Regions from separate parts of the Desulfovibrio fairfieldensis genome, predicted to be linked through region 1. Evidence: riboswitches for the same ligand, from Rfam matches in the RefSeq annotation. Region 1 holds a riboswitch; each other region holds the start of a gene.

Region 1 (7,211 bases):
ACGCCCGAGGACCGCATGCAGGTGGCTGTGGGTTACGGCCTGTGGACCGCCGGGGCGGGCTTTCAGCTGGGCAGCGAGCTTTTCGGCATGCTGACCATTCCGGTGGGGCCGGGCAATCTGGAAATGCATCTGCAACTGCTCAGGGACGTGGGCGCCAGTTGTTTCGGGGCCACGGCCTCCATGGCCCTGCTGCTGGCCGAGGAAGTGGAGCGCGCGGGCATCCGCGATCAGATCCGGCTGCGCAAGATGATCTGCGGGGCCGAGACGCGCAGCGAGAAAATGCGCCTGGCCATCGAGAGCAAGCTGGGCCTGGAAGGCAGCTATGACATCGCGGGCATGACCGAAATGTACGGTCCGGGCACGGCCATGGACTGCGACGCCCATGAGGGCCTGCATTACTGGGCGGATTTGTTCATCATCGAAGTGCTGGACCCGGACACCCTGCAGCCCGTGCCCGAGGGCGAAGTGGGCGAGATGGTGGTCACCAGCCTGCGCAAGGAGGCCGTGCCCCTGTTGCGCTACCGCACCCACGACCTGACCCGCCTGCTGCCGGGCCGCTGCTCCTGCGGCCTGAACATGCCCCGGCACGACCGCATTCTGGGCCGCTCCGACGACATGGTCATCTACAGGGGCGTGAACATCTATCCCGGCCAGATCATGGAAGTCATCGGCCAGTTCCCGGAACTGGGCGGCGAATACCAGATGGAGCTGACCAGGGACGAGCGCTCCCTGGACCATCTGGCCCTGATTGTGGAGCGCGCCCAGGATCAGCCGTCCGGCAATGACGCTGCCCTGGCCCAGGCTCTGGAGCGGCGGCTGCACAAGGCCATTCTGGCGCGCATGGAAGTGCGGGTGGCGGATTACGCCGGCCTGCCGCGTACGTTCAGCAAGTCCAAGCGGGTGATCGACAAGCGCTGATCCCGCTCCGTGCGTTGTGCCCCTTTCAGGACGATAGGGCGGACTTACCGTAAACCCGGCACGAAAACGCCGCCCGTCTCCACGGAGTGTGGAAACGGACGGCGTCTTTGCTGCGGTGGATAAATCCGGCTTTACTGCTTCTTGGGTTCCTTGGTCAGGTCGTCCACATTTTGCTTGGCATGGTCCACAAAGAGATCACGCACGCCGGGCACTTCGCCCAGGCCCTTGAGGTTGGCCTCCACCTTGAAACCGGCGGCCTTGAGCTTGGAAGCCCAGGAATCCTCCTCGTCCCCGGCCAGGTCGTTGCGGGCGTGGTCCCCGGCCACCACCATCAGGGGCTGCAGCCAGACTTTCTTGATCTTGTGGGCTTTGAGCTCGGCCAGCAGGTCGTCAATGCCGCGCGCGCCTTCCACTGTGGCCATGAAGACCAGGGGGTCACTTTCCTTGAACGTGGCCCGTGTGCCTTCAAAAACCAGGTCCGCCCGGCCGTGGGCCTGTCCGTGGCCCATGAGCACCACAGCCTCGCCCTTCCGGCGCTTGCCGCCCATATCAGCAAGCACGGCCTTGGCCACGCTTAAGGCATCCTTGTGCGACTCCAGCAGGGGGCGGCCCAGGTACACGGCCTCAAAACGGCCCGGATGCTTCTGGATATCCAGCAGCACGGCCCGCTCAAGCTCCGTAAATTCCTCGCCGGGCATCACATGCAGGGACTGCACGCGCACCACTTTCACCCCCGCCTTGGCCAGCGCGGCCAAGCCGTCGCTGATGCCGCCCACGGGCTTGCCCTGCTTGGCAAGTTTTTTGCGGATGATCTGCGAGGTGTAGGACCAGACCACGGGCGTGTCCGGAAACGCGGCCTTGAAGGACGCGTCCACGGCCTTGAACGAGGGCAGGGCTTCGGGCACGCTGGTGCCGAAAGCCACCAGCAGCACCCCTTCCTTGGGGGCTTTCTGATCCGCCGCTTGGACGGACGCGGCCAGCAGGGCCAGCAGAAGCAGGAAAAGCGGCAGGACGCGCGGGAACACGCGCAACGTACGAGACATGGCAACCTCCTCAATCGTGCGTTGAAAGGTGGATACGGCGGCGGCGCAAAGCGCCCCGGCCAGCGGGTGTTCGGACTTAAGGGATGTGGAGGTCCGCGTTTCTGATCATAATCAGGACAACGGCCCCGCGCCTCGGCTTCGCCTTCACCTGTGACGGCTGGCTGTCGCGCCCCGCCGGGATGTTTCCGGCAAGGCGAAGAAGCTCTGTACCCTCTTACCGCAGCGCGACTGTTTCCGATTTGCACGGAATTCCCCGCTACAGCGGGCAGAGGACAATAGGGAGGCGCAAAAGTCAAGACAAGTGTCGAAGCTGAAAAATGAGATAGCCGCCGTGACTCAGCGAAAAAGCACATTTTTTGCGATCAGGCACCAGGAGCTGTTTCCAGGCGCGCGCCGGGCCTTGGCCCGGCGCGCGTTTCAGGCTATACTTCCGAATATGGATACCTCCCTTGAGATGGATGCTTGTTGCGGCACCGGCAAGCGGCCTGAAAACCCCGCCGGGCTCAGCGCCGAAGTTTCGGCCGCGGCCGCGGCCCTGCTGCGCCGGGGCGTGCTGCTGCCCGCGCGAGGCGGGGATGCCGTGAGCCTGGGGCGTTTTCTGACCTTGGGGTTGGGGCTGGAAGAAGCATATGTGGAAAGCCGCATCCAGACCATTTTGCGTAACGGTCTGGCTGCGGATGATTTTGCCGTGCCCCTGGCCTCCGGCGACCGGCTGGCCCTTTCGGCGGCCATGCCCGGCGTGGCCGGGGCAGCCCTGCGCCGGGGCGGCCGGTACGCGGCCATGCGCGCCGCCATTACCCAGCGCCGGGAAGACGCGCCTCCCGCGCCCATAGCTCAACTTGAGGAACCGGTCTGGATCGAGCTGCGTTGCTTCAACAGCATTGCCGAGGAGTTGGCCGGGCATCTGCTGTGCCGGGGGCTGGCCGCCCGGCCCGCCGACGCGGGACAAGTCCTGCTTCCGCTGGCGGCCACGCCGCCAGCCGGTCTGGCGCTGCCTGAGCCGGGCCTGCTCTGGCTCGCGGCCTGGCAAACCCGACCCTGCTTCGCATTTTTCCGTCTCTCTCCTTGGCCGTAAAACCTTGCGCCGGACAATTTCTCTTGTGCTTTTCCTTTGCCTCTGATAATTTTTCCCACTCTCTCAGCGAGGGGAAATTATTTGGAGGCATGGCAGATGGCAGACAAGGAAACCGGGCACGACGAAATTAATTTCGAAAGCGCCCTCGAAAACTATCTCAATCCCGATTTCGGCGACCTTGAAGAAGGCTCCATTACCAAAGGCGAGATCGTCCGTGTGGATGACGACAATGTGCTGGTGGACGTGAATTTCAAGTCCGAGGGGCAGATCCCCGCGGCTGAATTCCGTGACGCCGCGGGCAACATGGCCGTCAGCGTGGGCGACAGGGTGGACGTTTATGTGGTGCGCAAGAACGAAATGGACGGCACCATCACCCTTTCCTTTGAAAAGGCCAAACGCATGCAGGTCTTCGACCAGCTCGAGGACGTGCAGGAAAATAACAGGGTCATCAAGGGCCATATCGTGCGTCGCATCAAGGGCGGCTACACGGTGGACATCGGCGGGGTGGAGGCGTTTTTGCCCGGTTCGCATGTGGATCTGCGTCCCGTGCCGGATATGGACGCTCTGGTCAACCAGGAATTTGAATTCCGCGTGCTCAAGATCAACCGCCGCCGCAGCAACGTCATTGTTTCCCGCCGCGTGCTGCTGGAAGAGGAGCGCGATTCCAAGCGTCAGGATCTGCTGCGCACCCTGGAGGAAGGCCAGATCGTCCAGGGCAAGGCCAAGAACATCACCGAGTACGGCGTGTTTGTGGACCTGGGCGGCCTGGACGGCCTGCTGCACATCACGGACATGAGCTGGAAGCGCATCCGCCATCCCAAGGAAATGATCACCATGGGCCAGGAGCTGACCCTCAAGGTGCTTTCCTTCGACCGTGAGAACAACAAGGTTTCCTTGGGCCTCAAGCAGCTCGTGCCCGATCCCTGGCAGGATATCTCCGCCCGCTTCCCCGAAGGCGCCAAGTGCACCGGCAAGGTCACCAACCTGGTGGACTACGGCGCGTTTGTGGAGCTGGAGCCCGGCGTGGAAGGCTTGGTGCACATCTCCGAAATGTCCTGGACGCGCAAGCTGCGTCATCCCTCCCAGATGGTCCACACCGGCGACGAAGTGGAAGTGGTCATCTTGGGCGTGGACGGCGAAAAGAAGCGCATCAGCCTGGGTATGAAGCAGGTCCGTCCCAATCCCTGGGAACTGGTGGCCGAGAGATATCCTGAAGGTACCGTCCTTGAGGGCGTCATCAAGAACATTACCGAATTCGGCATGTTCATCGGCATTGAGGACGGCATCGACGGCCTTATCCACGTGTCCGACATTTCCTGGACCAAGAAGGTGCGCCATCCCAACGAGCTGTACAAGGTGGGCGACACCGTGCAGGCCAAGGTGCTCACCGTGGACCAGGAGAACGAGAAGTTCACCTTGGGCGTCAAGCAGCTGGTGGACGATCCCTGGGGCCATGTGCCGGATACCTATCCCGTGGGCTGCACCATCAAGGGCGTGGTGACCAACATCACCGACTTCGGCCTCTTTGTGGAAGTTGAAGAGGGCATCGAAGGTTTGGTGCATGTCTCCGAACTGTCCGGCAAGAAAGTCAAGACCCCGGCGGAAATCTACAAGGAAGGCCAGGAAATCCAGGCCAAGGTCATCCATGTCAGCGCCGAGGAGCGCCGTCTGGGCCTCTCCATCAAGCAGATCAAGGATGAAGAGGAGCGCCGCAAACCCAAGGAATTCCATTCCGGCCCGCAGGAAGCCGGGCAGAGCTTGGGCGACCTGCTCAAGCAGAAGTTCGAGGAAAGCGAAAACAGCGAAAACAGCTAGGCTGGCTGTTTCAGCGATACAAAAAGGGCGTCCGCAAGGGCGCCCTTTTTCTGTGCCGGATCCGCTCGCTGTTTTTCATCATGGCAGGCGTTCTTGAGTCTGCCATTACCGGAACGGGATATCTGTTTTGCCGGTTTCATTGGATTTGTGGGCGGCTTTCACGCGTTATCACATAAATCAGCCGGGCATAGTCCCGTCTCATTCCGCAGCAGGCGAAAAATCCTTGCGCTGGCCGGGGACGGTCAAGGCACAACGTCGGCGAACTTGGGATCAGGATTCTGAACCAATCCTCACGCATGAGCCGAGCCGTGGCACTGCCGGGCAATAACGGCTCTTGTGGGGCACACATCACCTTTGCGCCTCGTTCACCAAAATCCCCGGCCCCATATTCAGTGCGCGGGCGAGCATAATAATTGTTGAAAGTTTGGGTTCTCTTTCGCCGCACTCAATCCGGCTGATCTGCTGAACGGAGCGCCCCGCCAACTGTGCAAGACGATATTGCGTGATACCGCGTTTCTCGTGAGCACGGACGAGGATTTTTCCAAAAGGACATGGGGGAAATTATTGCTCATTGTAGGTAGAACATAGCTGTTATGTTGATGTCGTGCGGACACGGAAGAGGTGGGAGAATCAGCCGGGCCGGAGAGGAAGCTCGTCGGCCTGCTTTTATTTCACAGGAGGCCCCTGATCTTCGTTTTGCGGAGAAGGGCGCTGAGAGATGGCTTGCTCTGTCTGCTTTTTATGGGAAACAATACGTTCATCAAACAGGTCTTTAACCGTCACTCCAAGCGCATGAGCAATAGTTTCCAGTGTTTCCAAGCTCATTTCCCGGATTCTGCGGCTCCTGGCGCGGGTAATGGTCTGGCTCGAAAGTCCTGTCATCGATTCCAGTTCGGCATATGTAATATGCATATTTTCCATAATATTTTTGACATTACTTTCGATCATCGGGGGTACGTCCTGCTCTGAAATACCGGATAACTTTGCCAGCTGGTATTGGGAACTCTGGGAGCTGTTTCTAACTTGTCCTTTCGCCCTCTGCCGGTGCCGGGCTCGCCCCGTGCGAAGGTCGAATATGTTTGAATATACTCCCGCCGCCCAAGGTTCGTCTTTCTTGGCAGAGAACGAAAATCCTAATTTAGAAACAGCCCCTAGTCGGAGACGTATTTGAAGCAATGCCTTTCCAAAAAAATTATCGGCTTTTGGTTCCATATCTCCATGTGGGCTTTTTGTGGTCTGAACTTCACACTTCATCAAACAAATCTTTAATTTTTACCTGTAGAGCCCTGGCCAAGGCATCAAGGGTCGATAACTTGCATTCGTAGATTAATGCTCCTCGAGCCCTGTTGATTGTCTCTCCCGCAATACCTGAAAGCTCTTCAAGTCGCCGGTATGTGATTTTCTTTTCCTTCATAAGGATTGCAAGATTGCTTTTTATCATTAGTGCGCTCCTTTTGAAGGTGCACTAAAATCGAATCAATAAAATGAAGTCAGTGATGCTATAGTATATAAATATGGATTTGACATAGTCGATCAACATACTACAGAAATTTATTTTTTGAAGCATGAGATACGTGTTTCTGACTCTCTGCTGCTTCGACCTGTTTCAGGAGATGAGACGCCGTCGTATTAATGCGTTGGGCCAAGCGTATAAGTTCGTCCAATGAAGGCTGCAATAATCCTCTTTCAATTTTTGAAAGGTATGCCTGTTCAAGGTCGGATTGGAGAGCCAGCTTCTTCTGCGTAACTTTTGGAATTGATAACCTTTTCTTTTTAATGAGGATTCCTAATTCTATGGCCAAAAGAGAGGGCTCAGCCCCTCGCTCTGAACCTGCTTGTATCTCCAAAGATTCACAGTAGAGATCTTTTGTTTGAACTCCAAGGGCCTGCGCAATGGAAATCAATGTATCCAGGCTGCACTCTCTAATTCTTTCACTTTTAGTGCGCGCGACTGTATCGGCGGAAATGCGAGCCCTCGCCGCAAGGGTCTGGTTGGTCAACCCTTTGGCCGCCATGAGTCGTTTTACGTTGCTGCTGATCATGAACTACTCCGTTTTTCATGATTAGCTGACGTTCAGAGAGTTTTGGTAAATATTTTTAATTGTTACTCTATGTATATAATTTGATAATTATATTTCTATATAAAATATTTATTTATAGTGCGTTGAGTTTATTGCTTGCAACTTTTTGCTGAAAAGATCAAAAAATATTCCAATCTCAATACCGGTAGCAGCAACAAGCTTTGCTGCATTAATAACACCGGGAATTTGTATGCCTTTTTCTACTCTTTGTAGACTTCTATGGTCGTATTTTGCTATAGAAGAAACGCAATTCTGCGATAAATTTGTTGCAGCTCTGCA
Region 2 (7,211 bases), 1.1 Mb from region 1:
CAGGGCCAGCAGCAGCTCGTTGTAGGCGCCGTACAGGGCGATGATCCGCTCGGCCGGTTTATCCAGAGTCAGCGTGACGCCCGTGTCGTCAACCACCTCAATGGGAGCCGTCTGAACCGGGGCCGGATTCAGGCCCGTCAGCAGCAGAACCAGCAGCAAAATTGACGGCGCCGTTGCTCCACGGCCCGGAAGCGCGCCCCAGCAGCGCCTGGGGCAGGCCCCAGCGCGGATGCGGAAAAACCCGGATGGGAATATCATACAGGACACTGAGTTTCTCCTCGGTAAAGACCTCGGACACGGGGCCGTCAAAGAGTACCCGGCCGTTTTTCAGGCCCATGAGCCTGGTTGCATACAAGGCGGCCAGATTGCAGTCGTGCATGGCCATGAGCACGCAGGCCCCGGCGGCCCGGCGGCGCTCCAGCAGATCAAAAAGTTCCACCATGCGGGCCAGATCCAGACCGGCGGCCAGCTCGTCCAGCAGGAGCAGCGGGCTCTCCTGGGCCAGAGCCCGCGCCAGCAGCACCCGCTGCAGTTCCCCGCCGGAAAGCTCCCCCACGCGGCGCGCGGCCAGAGCGGCGGCTCCGGTGGCGGCCAGGGCCTGTCCGACGGCGGCGTAGTCCCGCCGTCCGTAGCCGCCCAGCCAGGAGAGGTAGGGATAGCGCCCCAGCAGGACCATCTGACGCACACTCAGGCCGGACGGACATTCCGCGCGTTGCGGCACCACGGCCGCCAGCCGGGCGCGTTCGCGCGGACGCAGGCCATCCAGCGGCCTGTCCGCCAAACGTATGCCGCCGCCCTGGGGCCGCAGCACGCCGGAAATGCAACGCAGCAAGGTGGTTTTGCCGCTGCCGTTAGGTCCCAGCAGGGCCACGCTTTCTCCGCCTCGCGCCGCCAGGCTCACGCCGCGCAGCACGGGCCGCCCGGCATAGCCCGCCGTGAGATTGCGCACGTCCAGCATCGGCCCTTCCACTGCTCTGCTCAGCGGCCTGTCCATTGATCGTGCGCCGGACATCAGCGCCGCCGCACCAGAAGGGCGAAAAACGGCCCGCCCAACAGGGCCGTGACCACGCCCACGGGCAATTCCTGGCCGCCGCCCAGCACGCTGCGGGCCAGGACGTCAGCCCAGACCAGCAGTACGCCGCCGCCGAAAAAGGCCCCGGCCAGCAAAGGGCCGTGCCCCGGTCCCAGCAAAAGGCGCAGCACATGCGGCACTACCAGGCCCACAAAGCCGATCACTCCGGCCACGGCCACGCAACCGGCGGTCATGCAGCTGGCCCCGGCCAACAGCCAGAAGCGCGCCCGGCCCACATTAAGGCCCAGTTGCGCGGCCTGCTCGTCGCCCAGCGAAAGCACGTCCAAGGCCCGCCAGCCCAGACCCACGGCCAGCAGACCGGGAATAAGGGTCGCCAGCAGCAGGGGCAGACTGTCCCAGCCCCGGCCTTGGAGCGAGCCCAGAATCCAGAACACGATGCTGGTCACGGATTCCTCATTGAGAGCCTTGACCAGGGCCACCAGGGCCCCCAGAAAGGCGGCCACGGCAATACCCGCCAGAATCACGCTTTCGCGGCTGAAATCCCCCTTGCCCCGGCCCAGCCAGAGCGCGCCGCACAGGGCCAGCAGGGCCCCGGCCAGAGCGGCGGGAGCCACCAACCCGGCCTGGGTCACTCCCGCCGCATGGCCCAGAATCCGCCCCAGCCACAGGCCGAACCCGCCGCCGACGCCGCCCAGGGCGATAGCCATGCTGGCGCCGCAGGCCGCACCGGCGGAAATGCCAAGAGTGAAAGGATCGGCCAGGGGATTGCGCAGTACGCCTTGCAGGGCCACGCCGGCCACGGCCAGCGCGCCGCCGCAAAGTGCCGCCAGACAGACCCGCGCCAGACGGATCTGCCCCACTACCAGGAGTTGGGAGGCGTCCACCGGAGCGGCGGCCAGGCCCAGGCTCGCGGCCAGCGCGCGGAAAACCTCATTCACGCCCAGCGGGAACGGCCCCGGCAGACAGGCCAGCGGCAGGGAGCATAGCCAGAGCGCCGCCAGCCCGGCCAGGGCAAGGCAAAGGGACCGCGCCCGGGGCGGCCGGGAAAGGGCATCTATGTGCATATCATATGGGGCTATGCGGACAAAAAAAGCCTCTTCCATACCTGGAAGAGGCCCGTATTTCCTCTGCCTGACCGGCAAAAACCCGTTGCCGGAGAACATCTCACGCCAGAGCAATGCACTTTTTCAAAGTTAAGCTGCTCCAGGAGCGCGAAAATGGGCACGGCAGGTCTTCCGGCTTGATCCCCTTGCCCCGGCCTTCCCGTTTCCAGTGGCACAAAATGGGGCGCGGTTTGCGGATCTCACGGCGGCGGGTCCGCTCCCGTTTTACACGGGATTCCCTTTTCAAGCCGTTCCGCGTTGCTCCGCCGGTCCGGCTACCGTTGCCAGAGGCACATTAGGCGCGGCGCGCGGCCCTGTCAATGCGGCCGGACAGATGCATCTGACTCCAGCTTTTAAGGCATCTTATTTGCCGGGATTATCCGTCAAAACCGGCCTGTTCGACGTTGGCGGCGTCATCCGGCGTTTTTGCCGCTCACGTACTTGAGTACAGCCCTGCTCTTGATGCCCGTAAGGCTCGCCCGGCTCGCCAACGGGCACGGCCCTTTGGGCCGCCTTTCGGTCGGTTTCCACGCAAAAAAGCGCCATTTTCCTTGCCAACGCCGAAGAATCTTAGTTTTTAGAATTCTCCCGGCACCAGCCATCCGCCTGCGCTTCGCTCCGGCGGAGCAAAGGTGGCTTTGCCCAACTCTTGGGAAAGAGTATATGATAAATACCAATATATTGAACCAGCTGTATAAATTAAATGAACTTTTATACGCTTGCCCAAGGTAGACGCGCGACGGATCAGCCTCAGGCCGTGGTCCAGATCAGGCTGGCCTGACGGCCGGACCTTTTTTCACGCCGGTAAGAGAAGAACTGTCCGTTGTTGGAAGCCGTGCAAAGATCCAGGCCGTAGATTTGGCGCTCCGGCAGACCGGCTTGTTGCAACTGCCGGCGGGTCAGGCCCCAGAGATCCATGGTCCGCGTTGCCGGGTCGAACCAGGGCCGGAAGTCGTCGCTCCATTCCCGCTCGAAGTTGACGAACTCCGCCCGTCCCGGCCCCAGGCTGGGTCCGCGCACGGCCAGCAGGTCGCAGGGTTTGAGATCATAGCGCGCGCAGAAGCGGGCCACGCCCGTACCCGGGAAATCGCAACGGTTGCCCCGCCAGCCCGCGTGCAGGGCAGCCACGTATCGACCGCTCTTGTGCGCCAGCAGAATGGGCTGGCAGTCCGCGGTCTTGATCAGCAGGCCCAGGCCGGGCCGGGACACGGCCATGCCGTCGCCGTCCGCCGTGGACCGGGTTTCGCAGGCCACGGCTTCCGGCTCGAAGAGCAACACGTCGCCGTGCACCTGATTGAGCTCCGCCCAAGCCGTGAGACCGTGCGGCTGCAAGGCCGCCAGCAGGTCGCGGCGGTTGCCCGTTACAATATCCGGGTCGTCCTCGGTGCTGAAGGAAATATTGCCGCCGTCATAGCCGTTGCGGTACACGCCGCCGGGGATGGCGGCTCGGACCTGAAAGGCGCAACGGACATTCTCAAGACCGGGAAACTGAAAAGGAATGTAGCTTACAGACACAGAAACTGCTCTTCCGTGCAGAGATATTGCACGCGTTGATCCCACTGTTCCAGGGGCAGATTTTTGGCAACCTGGAAGGCGAAGCACAGGCCCACGCGCGGGCAGGCCAGTTCGCTGTCCAGAAAACGGTCATAATACCCTCCGCCGAAGCCCAGGCGGCCGCCGTGCAGGTCAAAGGCCAAGCCAGGCAGTACCAGCAGATCCGGCTTAAAGGCCTTGCCCGCCCCTTCCGGCCCGAAGCCCGGCAGCCCGTCCTCGGGCTCGCGCAGGCCGAAAGGGCCGGTCCGCAATTGTTCCGGCCCCGTGCAGGCCACGAAGTCCATGATCCCCGCTTCGCCGGGCCGCACGCGCGGCAGCCAGACCGTGCGCCCGCTCTTCCAGGCGGCGTCCAGCAGCTTGTCGGTGGACAATTCGCCCTTGAGGGCCACATACAGCGCCACGGAATGCGCATTGCGCCAGCAGGCGCCCTCAATCAGCCGTTGCTGGGCCTCCAGACTGCGCGCCCGCGCCAAACCCGGCGGCTGGCGGCTGCGCAGCTTGCGGATATGCTCCCGCAGGGCGGCCTTGCGCGCCGCGACGGGTTCCTCGGACATGGGGGATTCGGGAGATGTGGGAAGCATGGCGGCTCTTTCCATCCGTGGCGAGTTATGGCAGGATTGCGACACCATTTTTATAACAAAGGATAGGACGCCATGCCAAGCGCCGATACGCAGGATTACCTCTGGATAGCCGTGGGCGACATCCACGACGACCCCGCCTGTTTCCATCGGATTCCGGAACTGGCCCAGGCCGACGGGATCATCGTCACCGGCGACCTGACCATCACCGGCGGCGTCAAGCAGGCCGAACTGGTCATGGAGGTTCTGCGCGCCCACGACCTGCCGGTCTGGGCCCAGATCGGCAACATGGACCGGCCTGAAGTGGATGCATGGCTGAGCGAGCAGGGCTGGAACCTGCATACCGTAACCCGCGAACTGACGCCGGACACCGCCATTTTCGGCGTGGGGGCCTCCACGTTCACGCCCTTCGGCACGCCCAGCGAATTTCCCGAATCCACCTTCGCGGCATGGCTGGACGCCTGCTGGCAGCGCGCCCGGCGCTATCCGCATACGGTGCTGGTTTCCCATAATCCGCCCAAGGATACGGCCTGCGACGTGATTCCCGGCGACGTTCATGTGGGCTCCACGGCGGTGCGTGAATTTCTGGAAGAAGCCCAGCCCGACATCTGCCTCTGCGGCCATATCCATGAAGCCAGAGCCGTGGACCGTGTGGGCCGTACCGTGGTGGTCAACCCCGGCGCGCTGGCCCAGGGCGGCTACGTGCTGCTGCGCTCCAACTCGGGGCGGCTGTCCGCGGAACTGCGAGTGTTGGAAAACTGCTGACACTTCGCGCCCGGCTCCTTCCTCCCCGCCCTGTTCTGAAAGCGGCTGGAAGCGAAGGCCGGGCGGCCCTTCTTGCATATTTTCACAAAAGACGTATTATAGAGCAGATTAACTCTGAGATGTCACAATTTCAAAGTTTTGAAGACGCCCGCTCCGGCACATCACAGCGCAAATAAGTCGCGCTTATGCCTTGTGGCGGGCGGCTGCCTTCGCAGCCAGCAGAGCAATTTCACTTTGAAACGGCTCTATATAAAATAAGGTCCGGCATGTCCGCGGCAATTGCGCGCCTGTAACGGCGCTGCTGCCGCAGTGCTCCACGCGGCGTTCGACAGGCCGGGCTCACAAATTTTTTCGCGGCGCTGTTTTTCAGATTGCCGCCAGAAGGATTTTCATGACTACTGACCAGGATTTTCCCGTGGCCGCGTCTCCGGCTACGGATGGCGCAAGCCAGGACCGTTCCACTGTTGCTTCCCCTGTTTCCCCCGCACCGGCGGACTCCGCCGTTTCCAGCGAAGCCCCCGCTCCCAAACGCCGTACTTCTTCCCGCAGCACTAAAAAACCGGCCGCCAAAACAGCACGCGCTCAGCCCCCAAAAGAGCCCGACGTGCCGACGGCTGGCGGCAAGACCACGGAAAATGCCGACACCGCAGCCGCCCCCAAGGCGCGGGGCGGCAGGCGCACGACTGCAAAAATCCCGGCCCAAGCCCCTGAAGGCGGCGAGGACAGCCCGGCCAAGGCCAAACGTGCTCCGGCCCAGCGCACGGGCAAAGGCCGCCGCAGCGCCACGGCCAAAACCGGCAGTGCTGAAACCGGCGCAGAGGCAATTCAGGCGGCGGCCCCACCGCAAGCCCCGGCAACCGGGGAGAGCCCTGCGGAAACACCCGATAAGCCTGCCAAGGCCGCTCCCAAGCGCGGCCGCAATAACACGACGCGCGGCAGCCGGGCGAAAAAGGCCCCGACATCCCCAACGTCCATTGACGTCTCCGCCGCCCCTGCCGAAACCGACACGCCATCGTCTCAGGCTGAAAGCCGACAGACCGCTCCCACGGCTGGCGCCACGACAGCCAAGGCTCCCAAAGAAATTTCCCGGCCCGAGAGTCTCCCGCCGAAAGGGGTGGAACAGGTCGAGGCCTCTGTGGATGCCGAAGAAGCCGCCCCCGGAAACGAGGACGACGGCAACGCTGACGCTCCCCGGCGTAAAAGTCGGCGCGGACGGCGCGGCGGTCGCGGGCGCAACCGCAAAAATCGCCAGACCGCCACGGACGAGATGAGCGAGGATGATGCCGCAGCGGACGAAAACATGGACGACGCGGCTGTGGAACGCACGGGGGATGCCGACGACGAAGCTTTTGACGAGGTTGACGCCGCTGCCGAAGTTCCCGTTGCCGAAGGCGGCGTGCCCGCCCCCAAGGGGCGCGGCAAGAAGGGCAAGAGCGTCCAGAACGCCGAGGCCGAGGACAACAAAAAAACCACAACTCGCGCCACGGCGGCCAAGGCCAAAACCGGCGCGGCCACGGGCAAAAAGCGGATGTTCATTAGCGTGTTGCCCGGCGAACAGGTGGAAGTGGCTCTGGCCGAGGAAGGCTGCCTGCTGGAATACTACCTGGACATGCTCCACCAGCGCAAAATCAAGGGCAATATTTACAAGGGCGTCATCCACAACATCGACACCAATCTCCAGGCCGCTTTTGTGAGCTACGGCGCGGGCAAGAACGGCTTTTTGCAGATCGACGAGATCCATCCCGAATACTGGCTGGCCCATCACGAACCGGCCAAAGGCAAGAAGTTCCCGCCCATCCAGAAGGTGCTCAAGGCCGGTCAGGAAGTGCTGGTGCAGGTGGTCAAGGAGCCCACAGGCAACAAGGGCGCGTTTCTGACCACCTGGCTCTCGCTGGCCGGGCGTTTTCTGGTGCTCACGCCTGGGCAGGAGCAGATCGGCGTTTCACGCAAGGTGGAAAATGACGAGGAACGCGCCCGCCTGCGCGAGATGATGAACGGCATCGACCCCGGCCAGGGTCTGGGCGTCATCGTGCGCACGGTGAGCGCCGGCACCACCAAGACCACCCTGAAGAACGATCTGCAGTATCTGAAGCGCCTCTGGCGCGACATCCGTAAAAAAGCCACGGAAATATCGGCCCCGGCCCTGATCCATCAGGAGCCCGGCCTCTCCGAACGCGC
Region 3 (7,211 bases), 1.4 Mb from region 1:
AACGGACGGAGCTCTATTTTGAGCAGCAGCCCAAGGCCGCGGAGCAGATCAAACGCTGTTCCTCGGTGCACGGCAAACTGGTGGTGCTGGATCTGCGCGATGAGGATGTCATCTGGTGCACCAACCGTTTCATGATTTACGCGCTTTTCCCGCAGTGCAACATTTCCATGCATGTGCTCTGGGGCCTGAAAAAGCAGAACACGGTCTTTGCCGTGGGCAAATCCATTCTGGACCGGTCCAGCACGGTCAATATCGGTCAGGTCATGCTGGCCCACGGCGGGGGCGGGCATCTGGCCGCCGGAACCTGCCAGGTGCCCAACGAGCGGGCCGAGGAAGTGCTGCGCGAACTTGTGCCCGCCTTGCAGGGCTGAGCCGGAAAACCTCGGGTGTCCCGGCCTTTTGCCGGAATCCGCTGTTTTTTCCCCGCTTGCCTTGAGCGGCGGCAAAAACTACTATTCCCGGATGGAATGCGTCATGCCTTCCATCCGGTTTTGTTTTTACAGCCGGAGCAGACGCCCGCGCCCAGGCGCAAGAAAGCGCCCGGAGGCGGCGCAGCCGTGCCGTTGGCCCCAAATACGGGTATCGACAGCAGCGATAAACTATTTTTTAGCGTTGCTGTCGGCATCCGTAAGGCTCGGAGACTTGCCAACGGTTGCCGCTTCCACGGCACGCGGGCTGCGTAAAATTTGAAATATTACATAGTTCAAACGCAACATGCTGTAATGAGCGACCCTCCGGAAAAAATCCGCATCATGCGGAGACAGCCGGAAGACTTGAAACCAGTTTTCAGGAGTTTTCATGCGACATAGTATCTCCTTTCTGACAGCGGCGCTGTTCTGCGCGGCCGCCGTCCTGCTTTCCATCGGTCAGGCCTTTGCCGCCGGGCGCGCAGCCGCTGCCTCTTCCGTTTCGGCGAACGAGGTGCTGACCCGGCTGCCCAACGGGCTCACCGTCTATATTCTCAAGGACACGCGTTTCCCCCTGGTCTGCACCCGCCTGTACGTGCGCACGGGCTCGGCCAATGAAGAACCGCGCCATGCGGGCATCAGCCATGTACTTGAGCATATGGTCTTCAAGGGCACGGAGCACCGGCCCAAAGGCCAGGTGGCCCGCGAGGTGGAGGCCCTGGGCGGTTATCTCAACGCGGCCACCAGCTTTGACAAAACCTGGTATCTGACCGACATGCCCGCCGCGCACTGGCGCACCGGCATGGACGTGGTCAAGGATATGGCTTTCCAGGCCCGGCTCGATCCCAAGGAACTGGAAGCCGAGAAAAACGTGGTCATTTCCGAGCTCCAGCGCGGCGAGGATTCGCCCATGCGCAAGCTCTATGAAAACCTTCAGGTGGCCGGGCTCAAAAATACGCCTTACGGCCGTCCGATTATCGGCTATGTGGACACCATCAAGGCCATTACCGCCCAGGATCTGCGCGACTATGTCAAGCGCTGGTACCAGCCGCAGAACATGATGCTGCTGGTGGCGGGCGACATTGAGCCCGACGCGGTGCTGGCCTATGCCCAGAAGATTTTCGGCGGCCTGAAGAACGGCGGCGACCTGCCCGTGCCCCAGCCGCTGGACCTGTCCGGCGCGGCGGGTGGTCCGCGCGTGGAAGTGAGCCGGGGACCCTGGAATAAGGTTTATCTGGGCATTTCCCTTCCCGCGCCCGGTCTACGCGACCTGCGCGCCGTGGATCTGGACGTGCTGAGCTATCTGCTCGGCGGCGACGGCACCTCGACCTTCTACCGCAAGTACAAGTATGAAAAGCAACTGGTGGACGGCATCAGCGTGGACAATATGAGTCTGGCCCGCGCGGGCCTGTTGACCATCACCGCCCAGCTGGACGCCGACAAGCTGGAACCTTTTTGGCAGGAGCTGACCAGGGATCTGGCCGGATTGACGGCCAAGGACTTCAGCGCCGACGCCGTGCGCCGGGCCAAGTTCAATCTGGAGGACAGCATGGACCGGGCCGGGGAAACCCTCAACGGTCTGGCATCCTGGAAGGGAACCATCCAGTTTGATCTGGGCGGGGAGCAGGGGGAGCGCAACATGCGTTTCGCTCAGCGCAATGTGGATGAAAATCAGTTGCAGAATGCCGTCAGCCAGTGGCTCGTGCCGGAACGGGCGCGGGTGCGCGTGCTGGCACCGGAAGGCGCGGCCCTGCCCGATCTGGAAGCCGTGCTGCGGAAGAACTGGCCCGCCGCTGCGCATGCGCAAAGCGTGGCGGCGGCAGCTGTGGCCGCCGGAAAGCGCGAGGTGGTTCAACTGGGCCAGGGCCGCACCCTGATCATGATCCCCGACGCCACGGTGCCCTATATTTCCCTGGACCTGATGCTGCCCGGCGGCAACGCACTGCTCAAGCCCGAACAGCAGGGCTTGGCGGATCTGACCGCCCGCCTGCTCACCGACGGCAGCGGCAATCTGGATGCCCAGGGCGTGGAGCGCTATTTCGCGGAACGCGCGGCCTCCATTGCCGCCAAGGCGGGTCTGCAGACCTTCGGCATCTCCCTGACCGGGCCCTCGCGCTTCAACGCGGAGTATTTCAGCGCGCTGGGCGATGTGCTTGCCAAGCCGCGTTTCGAAACCAAGGAACTGCGCCGTGAGGTGGATAACATGAAATCCGCCATCCGCCAGCGCTCGGACAATCCTCTGGCTTATATGTTCTCCAAGCTGAATCCCTTCCTCTATCCCGGCGGACAGCCCTATGGTTTTGACGGCCTGGGCACGCCCCGGAGCCTGGACGGCTTTGACCGCAAAGACGTGCAGGCTTTCTGGGCCCGTCAGTCCGGCCAGCCGTGGGTGCTTTCCGTGGCAGGCAGCTTTGACCGCGAGGCCGTGCTGGCCTTCGCCCAGGGCCTGCCCGCGCCGGAAGGGGAAGGCCTGGCCGTGGCCGCGCCCGACTGGGGCAAGGACAGAGCGCTCAGCCTGAATCTGCCGGGCCGTAATCAGGCCCATCTCCTGCAGATCTTCAAAACCGTGCCGCCCACCCATCCGGACGCGCCTGCCCTGATGCTGCTGCAATCCGTGCTTTCGGGCCAGAGCGGCCTGCTGTTTGCCAGCCTGCGCGACGAGCAGGGCCTGGGCTATACCGTAACCGCCTTCAACCGCAGCATGCCGGAGACGGGCTTCATGGCCTTTTACATCGGCACCACGCCGGACAAGCTGGAGCAGGCCCGGCGGGGCTTTGCCGGGATCATTGCCGAAATCAAGGCCAAGCCGCTGCCCAAGGCCCTGTTGGCCGCCGGAAGCAACCGCCTGCTGGGCGAATACCTGCGCGAGAGGCAGAGCCTGGCGGACCGCGCCGGTGAGGCGGCCACGGACGCCGTGCTGCACTATCCCCAGGATTTCCAGAAGCAGTTGCTGGACAAGGCCGCTACGCTGGCCCCGGCCGATTTGCAGGCCGTGGCCCGCAAGTATCTGGAACCGGCCAATGCCTATGAGGTAACCCTGCTGCCGTAGGAGCCGCTCCCAACGTGCTTTCATTCTCTCCTGCGCGAGGCCCGTTCCATGCGAAGTTCGAATATGCTTTACCATGCGTCCTGCGCCGGAATTCGCTTTCTTGGGCAGGGAATGAAACTTCCAACCTAGAGCTATTTCACTTTGAAATTGCTCTGGCGGCTGCGTAAGCAGGCGCTCGCCACGAGCGTCAGCCGTTGGCGGCTATGCCGCCGTACGGACATCGAGAGCAGAGCGAGCGGCTTAAAAACTTTGAGAATGTCAATTCTCAAAGTTAATCTGCTTAGAATATCCCCGGCGTTCGCAGGTTTTGTCTGAACAGCGCCCCGTCACGGTCAAGTTCGACCGGGACGGGGCGCTGTTGTGACTTTACAGAACGCGTCCGCGTGAGCTATCCATGAAAAATCCTTGGGAAATAGGGTAGGTTAACGTTGAAAGATTCCCTGCTCCGGCGCTCACTCGCGTGGCCGCCCGCGCCTGAGGCAAAAGGCTGAACCTCAGTCCCACCGGGCGTCAGCTATTGCCGCCGGGGCTTGCCTGAACCGTTCATGGCGAAGCCTGGCTGTAGCCGCAACGCGACAGACGAGGACAGCATTGCTGCGAATAACAACAGCAGCCGACTGAGGGCAGCGCCGGCTTTGAGAATGGCAATTCCCCAGCTTGCTCTGTGCCAAAGGACATGGCATGCATCCTTGGTGATGACAGGAGATCCGCGTAATGCCCCTCTGCCTCTGGCGTCCGAATATCGCAACCGCCCTGGAATACGCCCGTGACCGGGCCCTTCCGGTCCAACTCACCTTTGACGGCCGTCCGCGCGAAGCGGGACCTCTGCTCTGCACCGTAACCTTTACCGCCCGCGACATCACGGTCCTGTCCACGGCGGAGCCCCTGATTCCCGCTGAACTGAAGGGCGGAGAGTGCCGCATCTATTTCAAGCCGGATATCGAGGCGAATCCGGAAGAGGCAAGGGACGGGCAGGAAGAGAGCGGTAAGGCTGCCGTCGCGCGGCACGGTTTTTATTGCAACTGCCGCGTGCAGGATGTGCGGCGCGACGCCGGAAACGCCCTGACCGAGATCACTCTCAAGACGCCTTTCCGTTCCTTATGGCGGGAGTTGCGTCGGCACGAACGGCTGCGCCTGGGGCCGGACATGCTCAAAAAATTCCGCTTCTGGTTCGCGCCCATGTTGCCGGAGCAGCGCGGCCAGGTGCAGATCTATATGAGCCGTTACAGCCAGGATCTGGAACGGAAAATACGCCTGATCGACGTCTCCGCCGGTGGTGCGTTCGTGCGGCTGGTCGATTACGATCTGCTCAACGACATTGATATTGATCAGAATACGCTCTGCCTGCTCTATCTGGACTGCAACGGCCCGGAAGGGGAGTCCCGCAAGTTTTTTCTGGCTGCCCACAGCGTGATTGTCGGTCGGAATAAAAAGGACAGCGCTCTGAACCTGCATTTGCGTTTTGTGCGCTATCTGTCCGCAGCGCGGCGGGATGCCGTGCTGGACTGGCAGCCGGTGGGCGAGGAGGGCGTGCCCGGTCTGGACCTCTGGATCACGGCGCGGCTCGGCGGCCCGTCAGGGAGAGGAGCCGAAAGTCAGGCCGCCCCGGCGCGGTGAACCGGCGGGGGCGGCAAGATGCTCCCGCCCGGCATCGTCGGCGATGAAACCATCCGGCTCTACCTTTTGGAGGGCATGGCGGCCCGGCACTGTGGCCGGAGGGCTGACGGTCGTCGCCGTAGGGCCGTATCCTTAAAATTTATCTTTTAAATTCAGTATGTTGTTACGAAGCAAGGAAGCCTTTTTTCGCGCCTCTGATTGACAGAAAGGGGCTGTTTTGACTATCTCTAGAGATACGGAAGCGCCCTTCGGGGCTTAATAGGGAATCCCGTTCAAATCGGGAGCGGACCCGCCGCCGTGCGCCGAACTGATGCCGCTTTTCCTTGCGCGCCACTGGATTCGCTCCGGGAAGGCCGAAAAGCGAGCCGGCAAGCCGGAAGACCTGCTTTCATTCATCGTCTTTGAGGACGGACCGTCGGCAACGGGGCTTTTGCCGTCAGGTCTTGCAGTGAGGATAAATGCGTTTCCTCCTCCGCCTGTGTTGCGGGCGGAGGTTTTTTATTCCATACAGCCCCTCCATGCCTGGAGTTTTTCATGCCCGCCAGTATTATGAAACGGGACGGCGCGTCCGTGCCCTTTGATTCGGTCAAGATTCTCAACGCCATCACCAAAGCCAACCAGGCTGTGGGCGGCGAGGACATGTCGCCCACGGACCTGCTTTTCGTCACCGAGAAAGTCTGCAGAAAGCTGGATGAGCGCAGCCTCCGCCATGTGGAAGAAATTCAGGACGTGGTGGAAGAAACGCTGATCCAGTACGATTACGCCAAAACCGCCAAGGCCTATATTCTCTACCGCGCGGAGCACGCCAAGATCCGCAACGCGGAATCCTATCTGATGGATATCTACAAAAAGCTGACGTACTCCCCGGCCATCCGGGAGGACATCAAGCGGGAGAACGCCAATATTGACGGCGACACGGCCATGGGCACCATGCTCAAGTACGGTTCCGAGGGCTCCAAATTCTTCATCGACAATTATATCCTGCCCAAGGACGCCTCGGCCGCGCATCTTAACGGCGATATCCATATTCATGACAAAGATTTCTACATGCTCACCGAAACCTGCTGCCAGATCAATCTGATCCCGCTGTTCAAAAACGGTTTCTCCACCGGGCACGGCTATCTGCGTGAGCCCAATTCCATTGAAAGCTATTCGGCCCTGGCCTGCATAGCCATTCAGGCCAACCAGAATGAAATGCACGGCGGCCAGAGCGTGCCGCACTTTGACTATGCCATGGCCGAGGGCGTGATCAAGACCTATGCCAAGGAATACCGCAAGGCCTTCTGCGCCTGCCTGCGCATTGCCGGGGGCCTGGACGCGGCCGCCGCGGAGGAACTGGCCGGGAAACTGCTGGATGCCGTGGGCGTGCGCCCGAGCATGGCCGGAGCCGATGCTCTGGGCCGCGCGCTGACCGAAGCCGCTCCCGAACAGTGGAAAGAACTGGCGGAACGCGCCCACGCCTATGCCGTGGACGAAGCTCTGGCCAATACGGACCGGCGCGTGTACCAGGCCATGGAGGCCCTGATCCACAACCTGAATACCATGAATTCCCGGGCCGGGGCCCAGGTGCCGTTCAGCTCCATCAACTACGGCACGGACGTCTCCGCCGAGGGCCGGATGGTCATGAAAAACCTGCTCCTGGCCACCCAGGCCGGTCTGGGCAACGGCGAGACTTCCATTTTCCCGGTGCAGATTTTCAAGGTCAAGGAAGGGGTCAACTACAATCCCGAGGACCCCAACTACGATTTGTTCAAACTGGCCATGGAAACCTCGGCTAAACGCCTTTTCCCCAATTTCAGCTTTCTTGACGCCCCCTTCAACCTCCAGTACTACAGGGACGGTTATTACGACAGCGAAGTGGCCTATATGGGTTGCCGCACGCGTGTGCTGGGCAATGTGTATGATCCGGAGCGCCAGGTGACCTGCGGACGCGGCAATCTGAGCTTCACCTCCGTGAACCTGCCGCGCCTGGGCCTGGAAGCCCGTAATGATCCGGAAAAGTTTTACGCCCTGCTGGATGAGAAGATCGATCTGGTCTTCCGGCAGTTGCTGCACCGGCTCAAGATCCAGAGCGCCAAAAAGGTGCGCAACTATCCCTTCCTTATGGGCAACGGCATCTGGCTGGATTCCGGCAAGCT
Region 4 (7,211 bases), 240 kb from region 1:
TGCAAGCTGCTGCGTTCCTGGCTGGACAAGGGCTACCGTCCCCTGCCCGTGTCCATCAACGTCTCGCGCATGCACTTCAACGACAACGGCTTCTGCGGCAAATTGCGGGCCCTGACCGACAAATACCGCCTGCCCCGGCATCTGCTGGAACTGGAGCTCACGGAGAGCGCCTTTTTTGAAAATGAAAAAATCCTCCAGCGGACCATGCGCAGCCTCCAGGAGGCCGGTTTCGCCTTTTCCATGGACGACTTCGGCACCGGCTACTCCTCGCTGAACACCCTGCGCGCCCTGCCTTTCAATACCGTCAAGCTCGACCGCGCCTTTGTCAGCGACAGCACGGACAATCAGCGCGGCCAGATCGTGGCCCGCAACACCATCGTCCTGGCCAAACAGCTCGGCATGCGGATTATCGCGGAAGGCGTGGAAACCGTGGAACAGGCCCTTTTTCTGCGGAATATGGGTTGCGACCAGGCTCAGGGCTTTTATTACTCGCGGCCCATGGACGCGCGGGAATTTGAAACCTTCAGCTTTGTGCACCGCAAGTGCTTCTGGGTGGACCCGCGCCTTCAGGACCGCCTCCCCGACGGGGAAAGCAACGAGACCACGGATAAGTAAACCACGCCGCTACGCGCCCGGATTGCCAACTGGCGGCGGGAGTGCTAAAAAATTACAAGGAAGTCTCCTGTCATGAGCTTCCAAACGCCGACCGCGTCAAGGATGCGTAATGGAACAGCGGGTTCAGACATCGGCCGCGCCGGGACCGGCAACGGACGAGATGGAGCAGGCCCGCTACAACTGCGTGCTGCGCAGCATCTTCGGCGAAATCTTTGAAGTGGATTTCAGCGGCGACAGCTACCGTCTGATCCACATGGGCGACGTGCGCTTCTGCCCGCCGCCGCCCGGCATGGGCGTGGCCGCCACCCTGCGGGCCATTGCCGAGACGCTCATCCATCCTGAAGACCGGGAAATTTTCCTGCGCGTGCTCAATCCCAAGGCCCTGCTCCAGGGAGAAAATCTCAAACAGGGCTATGCCTCCGGCGACGTGCGCAAAAAATGCCTCGACGGGCAATACCGCTGGGCGCGCTTCACTGTCTTTCCCCTGGTTTGTGCCGCTTCCGGCCGCCCCCTGCACATGATCTGCGTGCAGGATGTGGACGAGCAGAAACGCGCCGTCGGCCTGGCCCGCGAAAACGCCCTGCTCCAGCGCCGGCGTCTGGATGAGCTGCGCTACAAGGCCGTGCTGGACCACACCAATACTCTGGTGTTCGAATGGCGCGACAATCAGCCCACCTACACCTCGCCGCACATTCCGCAACTGCTGGCGGGCGATTACAACGGCCGCTGGCTTTTTGACGTCTGGCGCGAGGACAATGTGCTTTCCCCGGAGGACGGAGGAATTTTCAAAGACTGCCTGAACGCGCTGGAGCAAGGCGCCTCCTCCGGCGAGATGACCGTGCGCCTGCGCCGCCGCGACGGGCGCCTCATCTGGTGCAGGGTCACCTATACCTGCCTGGCCGACCCGGACCTCGGCATCCGCTACATCGGCACCATCAGCGACGTGGATGAAGTCACACGGGCCACGCAGGCCCTGCGCTTCAGGGCTGAATACGACCCCCTGACCGGCGCGTACAACATGCAGACCTTTTTTGAAAAGGCCGACCTGCTGATCCGCCAGGGCGACGGGCCGCGTCATATCGTGCGTTTCGACGTGGCGGGCTTCAAGGGCATCAACGAAATGTTCGGCCTGGAGGAAGGCGACCGCCTGCTGCGGGCCATCGCCCATCTCGTGCGCGAACAGATCGACAAGCGGTGGGAAACCTTCGCCCGCCTGTCCGGCGATGTATTTGTGGCCTGCCTCGCGGGCGACCGCGAGCGGGTCCGGCGTTTTGTGGGCTGGCTCTCGCGCCAGTTGCGCGAATATACCCAGTCTTACCGGGTCATGCTCTTTTTCGGCATCTGCCCGGTGGAAAAACGCAGGACCCCGGTGCACGTGCTCTGCGACTGGGCCCATCTGGCCCTGAAAACCGTCAAGGGCAGCGACCTGACCAACTATGCCTTTTATGACGGCGAGCTGCGCGCCCGGCTGCTGGATGAAAACAATATCAAGGATCAAATGCACGAGGCTCTGGAAAAAGGCCAGTTCGTGCTCTATCTCCAGCCCAAGGTGGAGATTTCCAGCGGCCGCATTGTGGGGGCCGAGGCTCTGGCCCGCTGGCGGCACCCCACGGACGGACTGATCCTGCCGGGCCGCTTTGTGCCGCTGTTCGAACGCAACGGCTTCATCGTCCGTTTTGACGAGTACATCTGGGAACAGACCTGTAAAATGCTGCGCCTCTGGCTGAACAAAGGCTACCGGCCCACGCCCGTGTCCATCAACGTCTCGCGCATGCACTTCAACGACGACCATTTCTGCGGCAAGCTGCTGGCCCTGACCGACAAATACCATTTGCCCCGGCATCTGCTGGAGCTGGAGCTCACGGAAAGCGCCTTTTTTGAAAGCGAAAAAACCCTGATCCGGGTCATGAACGACCTCCAGAAACAGGGTTTCGTCTTTTCCATGGATGATTTCGGCACGGGCTATTCCTCCCTGAGTACCCTGCGCGCCCTGCCTTTCAACATCGTCAAGCTGGACCGCACCTTCATCAGCGACGGCACGGACAATGAACGCGGCCAGATCGTGGCCCGCAACACCGTCACCATGGCCCGCCAGCTCAAGATGAAAATCATCGCCGAGGGCGTGGAAACCGTGGAGCAGGCGCACTTCCTGCTCAGCATCGGCTGCAATTACGCCCAGGGCTACTATTACGCGCGCCCGGTGGATCCCGAGGAATTCGAAGTGCTCAGCTTTGTGCAGGAAAAAGCCTTCTGGGTGGACCCCAGTCTCCAGGAGGAAGCCCTCCGCCTGAACCTGCCCCTGGGCCTGAACGCTCCGGACCGGGAATACTGAACCGCCGCTACCGCCGGAACGCTTTTCCTGATCCATGCGCTTCTCGGAAAGGCCGCCGGGGGGCAACGCCGTCCCCAATCCATGCCCCCCCATTGAACACCGCCCTCTTGCGGCGATTTTCCACGCCTTCGCCCCGTGGGCCTGTCCTTCGGCAATGCTTGACAGCACAGGCCAAAGTATATATCAATTTATCTAGATATTGTGATGAGAAACGGAAAGCGGTGTAAATCCGCTACGGACGCGCCACTGTAACCGGGACAAACCCAGCCGAAGCCACTGTTCGACACGGACGAACGGGAAGGCAAGGCGAGCACGGGCCGGAAGTCAGGAGACGACTTGTCACAATGGCCGCGATCGGCGCGGCACGGCAGTACTGTCTCGCGTATAGGCATTTGCCCGGACTGGAGCTTACGCTTGAAATTGCCGCCCAACGGCCCGGCATCTCCGCTGTTTTGCGTTCCACGGCTCAGCGGCGGATGCGCCGTGCGGCAATTTAGCGGCGCGGTTTATCCTGCACAAAGACGGACCGCCCTCTCCGGATGCATCCCTGTATTCCGGCTCTGGACGCACGTGAAATAGACTGCCCTTTCAACTCTTTTGAAAGGAGCATCCCATGCGAACCCACATTCTCGGTTTCCCGTCCATCGGAAAACAGCGAGAGCTGAAACAGGTTCTCGAAGCCTTCTGGAAAGGCGATCTTGCCGCTGAAGCGCTTACCGAAACCTGCACGGCGCTGAAGAAGCGCCATTGGCGCATCCAGCAAGACGCCGGTCTTGACTATGTGACCACAGGCGATTTTTCACTCTACGACCGCATGCTGGACATAACCCGCATGCTCGGCGCAATGCCCCCCCGCTTTGCCCCCTGCCTCAAGGACGCGCACCCGGACCTGTATTTCAGCTTGGCGCGCGGCGATGCGCGGCGCAACATTCCGGCCCTGGAAATGACCAAGTGGTTTGACACCAACTACCACTATCTTGTGCCAGAAATCGATGCCGATACGCCCTGGCATCGCGAAGAGCACCCGCTGGTCGCGGATACAAGGCTGGCCGGGGAACTCGGCTTTTCGCCGAAACCGGCCCTGATCGGTCCGTTCACCTGGCTGGCCCTGGCAAAAGCCCGCAACGGCGCGCACAAGTGGGCGCGGCTGAACGCGGTTACGGCCGCCTATGCCGACCTTTTTACGCTTCTTGCGCCCTTGTGCGACCGCATCCAGGTTGAGGAACCCGTGCTCTGCACGGAACTTCTGCCGCAAGAGGCGAGCGGGGCTTTTCGGGAGGCCTACGCGGCCCTGAACACGGCCAGCAACGGCAAGCTCATGCTGACGACCTATTTCGGCCCGCTCTGCCGGAATCTGGATCTAGCCCTCGCTTCCGGCTGCGCAACGCTGCATGTGGACATGGTGCGCGGCAGGGAACAACTGGATGCCGTTCTGGACAAGCTCCCCGCCGACACGGCGCTTTCGCTCGGCGTGGTGAACGGACGCAATATCTGGAAAAGCGATTACGCCCAAATCCTGCCCCTTGTCACGCGGGCCGTCGCCGCGCTCGGCACGGAACGGGTTTTGCTGGGATCAAGCTGCTCGCTGCTGCACTGCCCTGTGGACCTGGAGGAAGAAACAACCCTGCCGGAGCACATCCGGAACCGCATGGCCTTTGCCGTGCAGAAGTGCGCGGAGCTGACCGACCTGCGAAACATTGCGGAAAACGGCGACAACGCGGCCCTGGCGGCCAATGCCGCCGTATTGCGGGCGGCTGCCGGGCATGCCGACAGCCGCATTGACGCCGTGCGCCGACGCGCGTCCGCCGTCACGCCGGACCAGCTTTCCCGCCGCTCGGCCTATCCGCAGCGGCATGCCGCGCAGGCCTGGCTCAACCTGCCCCCGCTGCCCACCACGACCATCGGCTCCTTCCCTCAGACCGCCGCCATCCGTAAAACCCGCCTGGACTACAAGCGGGGCGACATGCCGGAAGCGGACTATCTGGCCGCCATCAGACAGGAAATCAAAAACTGCATCGCAAAGCAGGAGAAACTGGGCCTGGACGTCCTTGTGCATGGCGAGGCTGAGCGCAACGATATGGTGGAATATTTCGGCCAGCAGCTCGGCGGCTTCTGCTTTACGCAGAATGGCTGGGTGCAGAGCTACGGCAGCCGCTGCGTAAAGCCGCCCGTCATCTACGGCGACGTGTACCGCAAGCGGCCCATGACCGTGGACTGGATTCTCTACGCGCAGTCGCTCACGCAAAAACCGGTTAAGGGCATGCTGACCGGCCCGGTGACGATTCTCTGCTGGAGCTTCGTTCGCGAGGACCTGGAACGCGGCGAAGTCTGCAAACAGATCGCTCTGGCTATCCGCGACGAAGTGCTGGATCTGGAAAAGGCGGGCATCCGCATCATCCAGATCGACGAGGCCGCCCTGCGGGAAGGCATGCCCCTGACCAAAGCCTCGGCGGAAGACTATCTGCGCCGGGCGGTGGACGCCTTCCGTCTGGCCGCGTCCGGCGTGGAGGACGCCACACAGATCCACACCCATATGTGCTACAGCGAGTTCAATGCCATTCTGCCCTGGATCGCCCAAATGGATGCGGACGTCATCAGCATTGAATCCAGCCGCAGCGGCATGGAACTGCTGGAAGCCTTCACCGAGTTCCGCTATCAGGGAGAAGTGGGGCCGGGCGTGTACGACATCCACAGCCCGCGCATTCCCGGCGTGGAGGAGATGACGGATCTCCTGCGCAGGGCCTTGCGCCACATTCCCAAGGAACAGTTGTGGGTGAATCCCGATTGCGGCCTGAAAACCCGCCAGTGGGACGAGGCATATCCTTCTCTTGAGAATATGGTCGTCGCCGCTTTGCGGGTACGTGAAAGCCTGCGCTGACGCGCACCGGACGGGTCGAAACCTGCCTATCCGATAGACTGGTAAGGAAGTGCTGATTACTGAGGATGTTGTTCTTTGCCGAGGGCCACGGAGCGGGCCTGACGCGGGCAGAGGGCAAAAAGACCGGTAGTCAGCGCTTCCTTAAAACGGAAGACGCAGCAGACGCAGACTGCCGGGCTGGATATAGAGCAGACGGCCCTGGCTCACGGCCTCGGGCCGGGTGACGAAACTGTCCTTGCGGATGTTCAGAATGGCTTCGGCCTCATGGCTGCAATCAAAGAGGTGCAGGATTTCATCGTCCATGCGGTCGGCGGTGGTCCAGTGGCGATTCACCGGCGGGCCCTCCGGGGTCAGGCTGCGCAGAAAGCGGAAAATGACCGCGCGGCCGCGCTCCGGCGCGAGCCATTCCCGGCAGACCCGCCAGAGCTCGTCCACTGTGGGCCGCTCCTCCGGGGCAAAAGGCCTGCGCACCTCCAGGGGAAAGGCGCGGCTCTGCGCCCGCAGCATGCCGTCCACCAGATTGAGATAATCTGTTTCCTGATCCAGCACGGCCCTGAAGGCTTCGGGCGCGCCTGCCAGGGCCAGCAGGGTTTCGTTGAGAATGTCCCGCGCCTTGAGCACCCGGATGCCGTGGGTCAGGCGCAGAGCGTTGAGCACCGCGTAAATGGCGCAGAAGGTGTCCAGTTTGCCCTGATAAAACGGTTTGACCATGCAAGCCTCCGCGCATTGTTATGCCCGCAAGCCCAAGGGGGGTCAAGGCGGGCGCGCCGCGCGCCCGGCCAGGGCGTAAGTTGCGTCGGCCCTGCTTTCCCGGCCTGTTTTCCTTTACAAGCTTGGTGCGCGCATGTATAAGAGGACATTCATCAACTATATCACAATACCTTGATATGCAGATATTAACCAATCCCCAAGAATTGGCGGCCAAATGCCGGGCCTGGCACGCCCAGGGCGAGGACATCGCCCTGGTTCCCACCATGGGTTATTACCACGCCGGGCATGAAGACCTGATGGTCCACGCGCGCGGACTGGCCAAGCGTCTGGTGGTCAGCCTGTTCGTGAATCCCGCGCAGTTCGGCCCCGGCGAGGATCTGGAAGCCTACCCCCGCAACGCCGAGCGCGACGCCGCCATTGCCGAAAGCCGCGGCGCGGACGTGCTCTTTATGCCCGAGCCGGGTTCCATGTACGCGCCGGACCACGCCACCTGGGTGGAGGTGCCGGAACTGGCGAAAGGCCTCTGCGGCCAGAGCCGGCCCATCCATTTCCGGGGGGTCTGCACCGTGGTGCTCAAACTTTTTATGCTCACCAGGGCCGATGTCGCCGTGTTCGGCCAAAAGGACTGGCAGCAGCAGGCCATCATCCGCCGCATGGTCCGCGACCTCAACGTGC

What was found. Region 1 has a riboswitch for cobalamin ahead of AXF13_RS13320 (sirohydrochlorin cobaltochelatase). Riboswitches for the same ligand answer to the same signal wherever they lie in the genome.
Region 2: another riboswitch for cobalamin. It lies ahead of AXF13_RS08855 (FecCD family ABC transporter permease); the one in region 1 lies ahead of AXF13_RS13320 (sirohydrochlorin cobaltochelatase).
Region 3: another riboswitch for cobalamin. It lies ahead of AXF13_RS07580 (anaerobic ribonucleoside triphosphate reductase); the one in region 1 lies ahead of AXF13_RS13320 (sirohydrochlorin cobaltochelatase).
Region 4: another riboswitch for cobalamin. It lies ahead of metE (5-methyltetrahydropteroyltriglutamate--homocysteine S-methyltransferase); the one in region 1 lies ahead of AXF13_RS13320 (sirohydrochlorin cobaltochelatase).

Annotation. Positions count from the first base shown of each region.
Region 1 is NZ_CP014229.1:3,160,265-3,167,475, reverse strand. It holds gene AXF13_RS13325 (phenylacetate--CoA ligase family protein) at 1-918, shown strand, start outside; gene AXF13_RS13320 (sirohydrochlorin cobaltochelatase) at 1,050-1,961, opposite strand; cobalamin riboswitch at 2,006-2,243, opposite strand; gene AXF13_RS13315 (hypothetical protein) at 2,398-3,036, shown strand; gene AXF13_RS13310 (30S ribosomal protein S1) at 3,133-4,851, shown strand; gene AXF13_RS17475 (helix-turn-helix domain-containing protein) at 5,200-5,334, opposite strand; gene AXF13_RS17290 (helix-turn-helix domain-containing protein) at 5,518-6,063, opposite strand; gene AXF13_RS13300 (helix-turn-helix domain-containing protein) at 6,095-6,292, opposite strand; gene AXF13_RS13295 (helix-turn-helix transcriptional regulator) at 6,393-6,893, opposite strand; gene AXF13_RS16205 (DNA-binding protein) at 7,002-7,211, opposite strand, start outside.
Region 2 is NZ_CP014229.1:2,088,931-2,096,141, forward strand. It holds gene AXF13_RS08845 (ABC transporter substrate-binding protein) at 1-159, opposite strand, end outside; gene AXF13_RS08850 (ABC transporter ATP-binding protein) at 98-958, opposite strand; gene AXF13_RS08855 (FecCD family ABC transporter permease) at 1,012-2,097, opposite strand; cobalamin riboswitch at 2,242-2,434, opposite strand; gene AXF13_RS08860 (purine nucleoside phosphorylase YfiH/LACC1 family protein) at 2,887-3,651, opposite strand; gene AXF13_RS08865 (5-formyltetrahydrofolate cyclo-ligase) at 3,642-4,271, opposite strand; gene AXF13_RS08870 (metallophosphoesterase) at 4,344-5,033, shown strand; gene AXF13_RS16730 (Rne/Rng family ribonuclease) at 5,638-7,211, shown strand, end outside.
Region 3 is NZ_CP014229.1:1,776,633-1,783,843, reverse strand. It holds gene AXF13_RS07600 (hypothetical protein) at 1-371, shown strand, start outside; gene AXF13_RS07595 (hypothetical protein) at 600-800, opposite strand; gene AXF13_RS07590 (M16 family metallopeptidase) at 799-3,456, shown strand; gene AXF13_RS07585 (hypothetical protein) at 4,171-5,073, shown strand; cobalamin riboswitch at 5,296-5,477, shown strand; gene AXF13_RS07580 (anaerobic ribonucleoside triphosphate reductase) at 5,608-7,211, shown strand, end outside.
Region 4 is NZ_CP014229.1:3,405,186-3,412,396, reverse strand. It holds gene AXF13_RS14380 (putative bifunctional diguanylate cyclase/phosphodiesterase) at 1-615, shown strand, start outside; gene AXF13_RS14375 (bifunctional diguanylate cyclase/phosphodiesterase) at 725-2,947, shown strand; cobalamin riboswitch at 3,124-3,301, shown strand; gene metE (5-methyltetrahydropteroyltriglutamate--homocysteine S-methyltransferase) at 3,561-5,825, shown strand; gene AXF13_RS14365 (hypothetical protein) at 5,967-6,536, opposite strand; gene panC (pantoate--beta-alanine ligase) at 6,713-7,211, shown strand, end outside.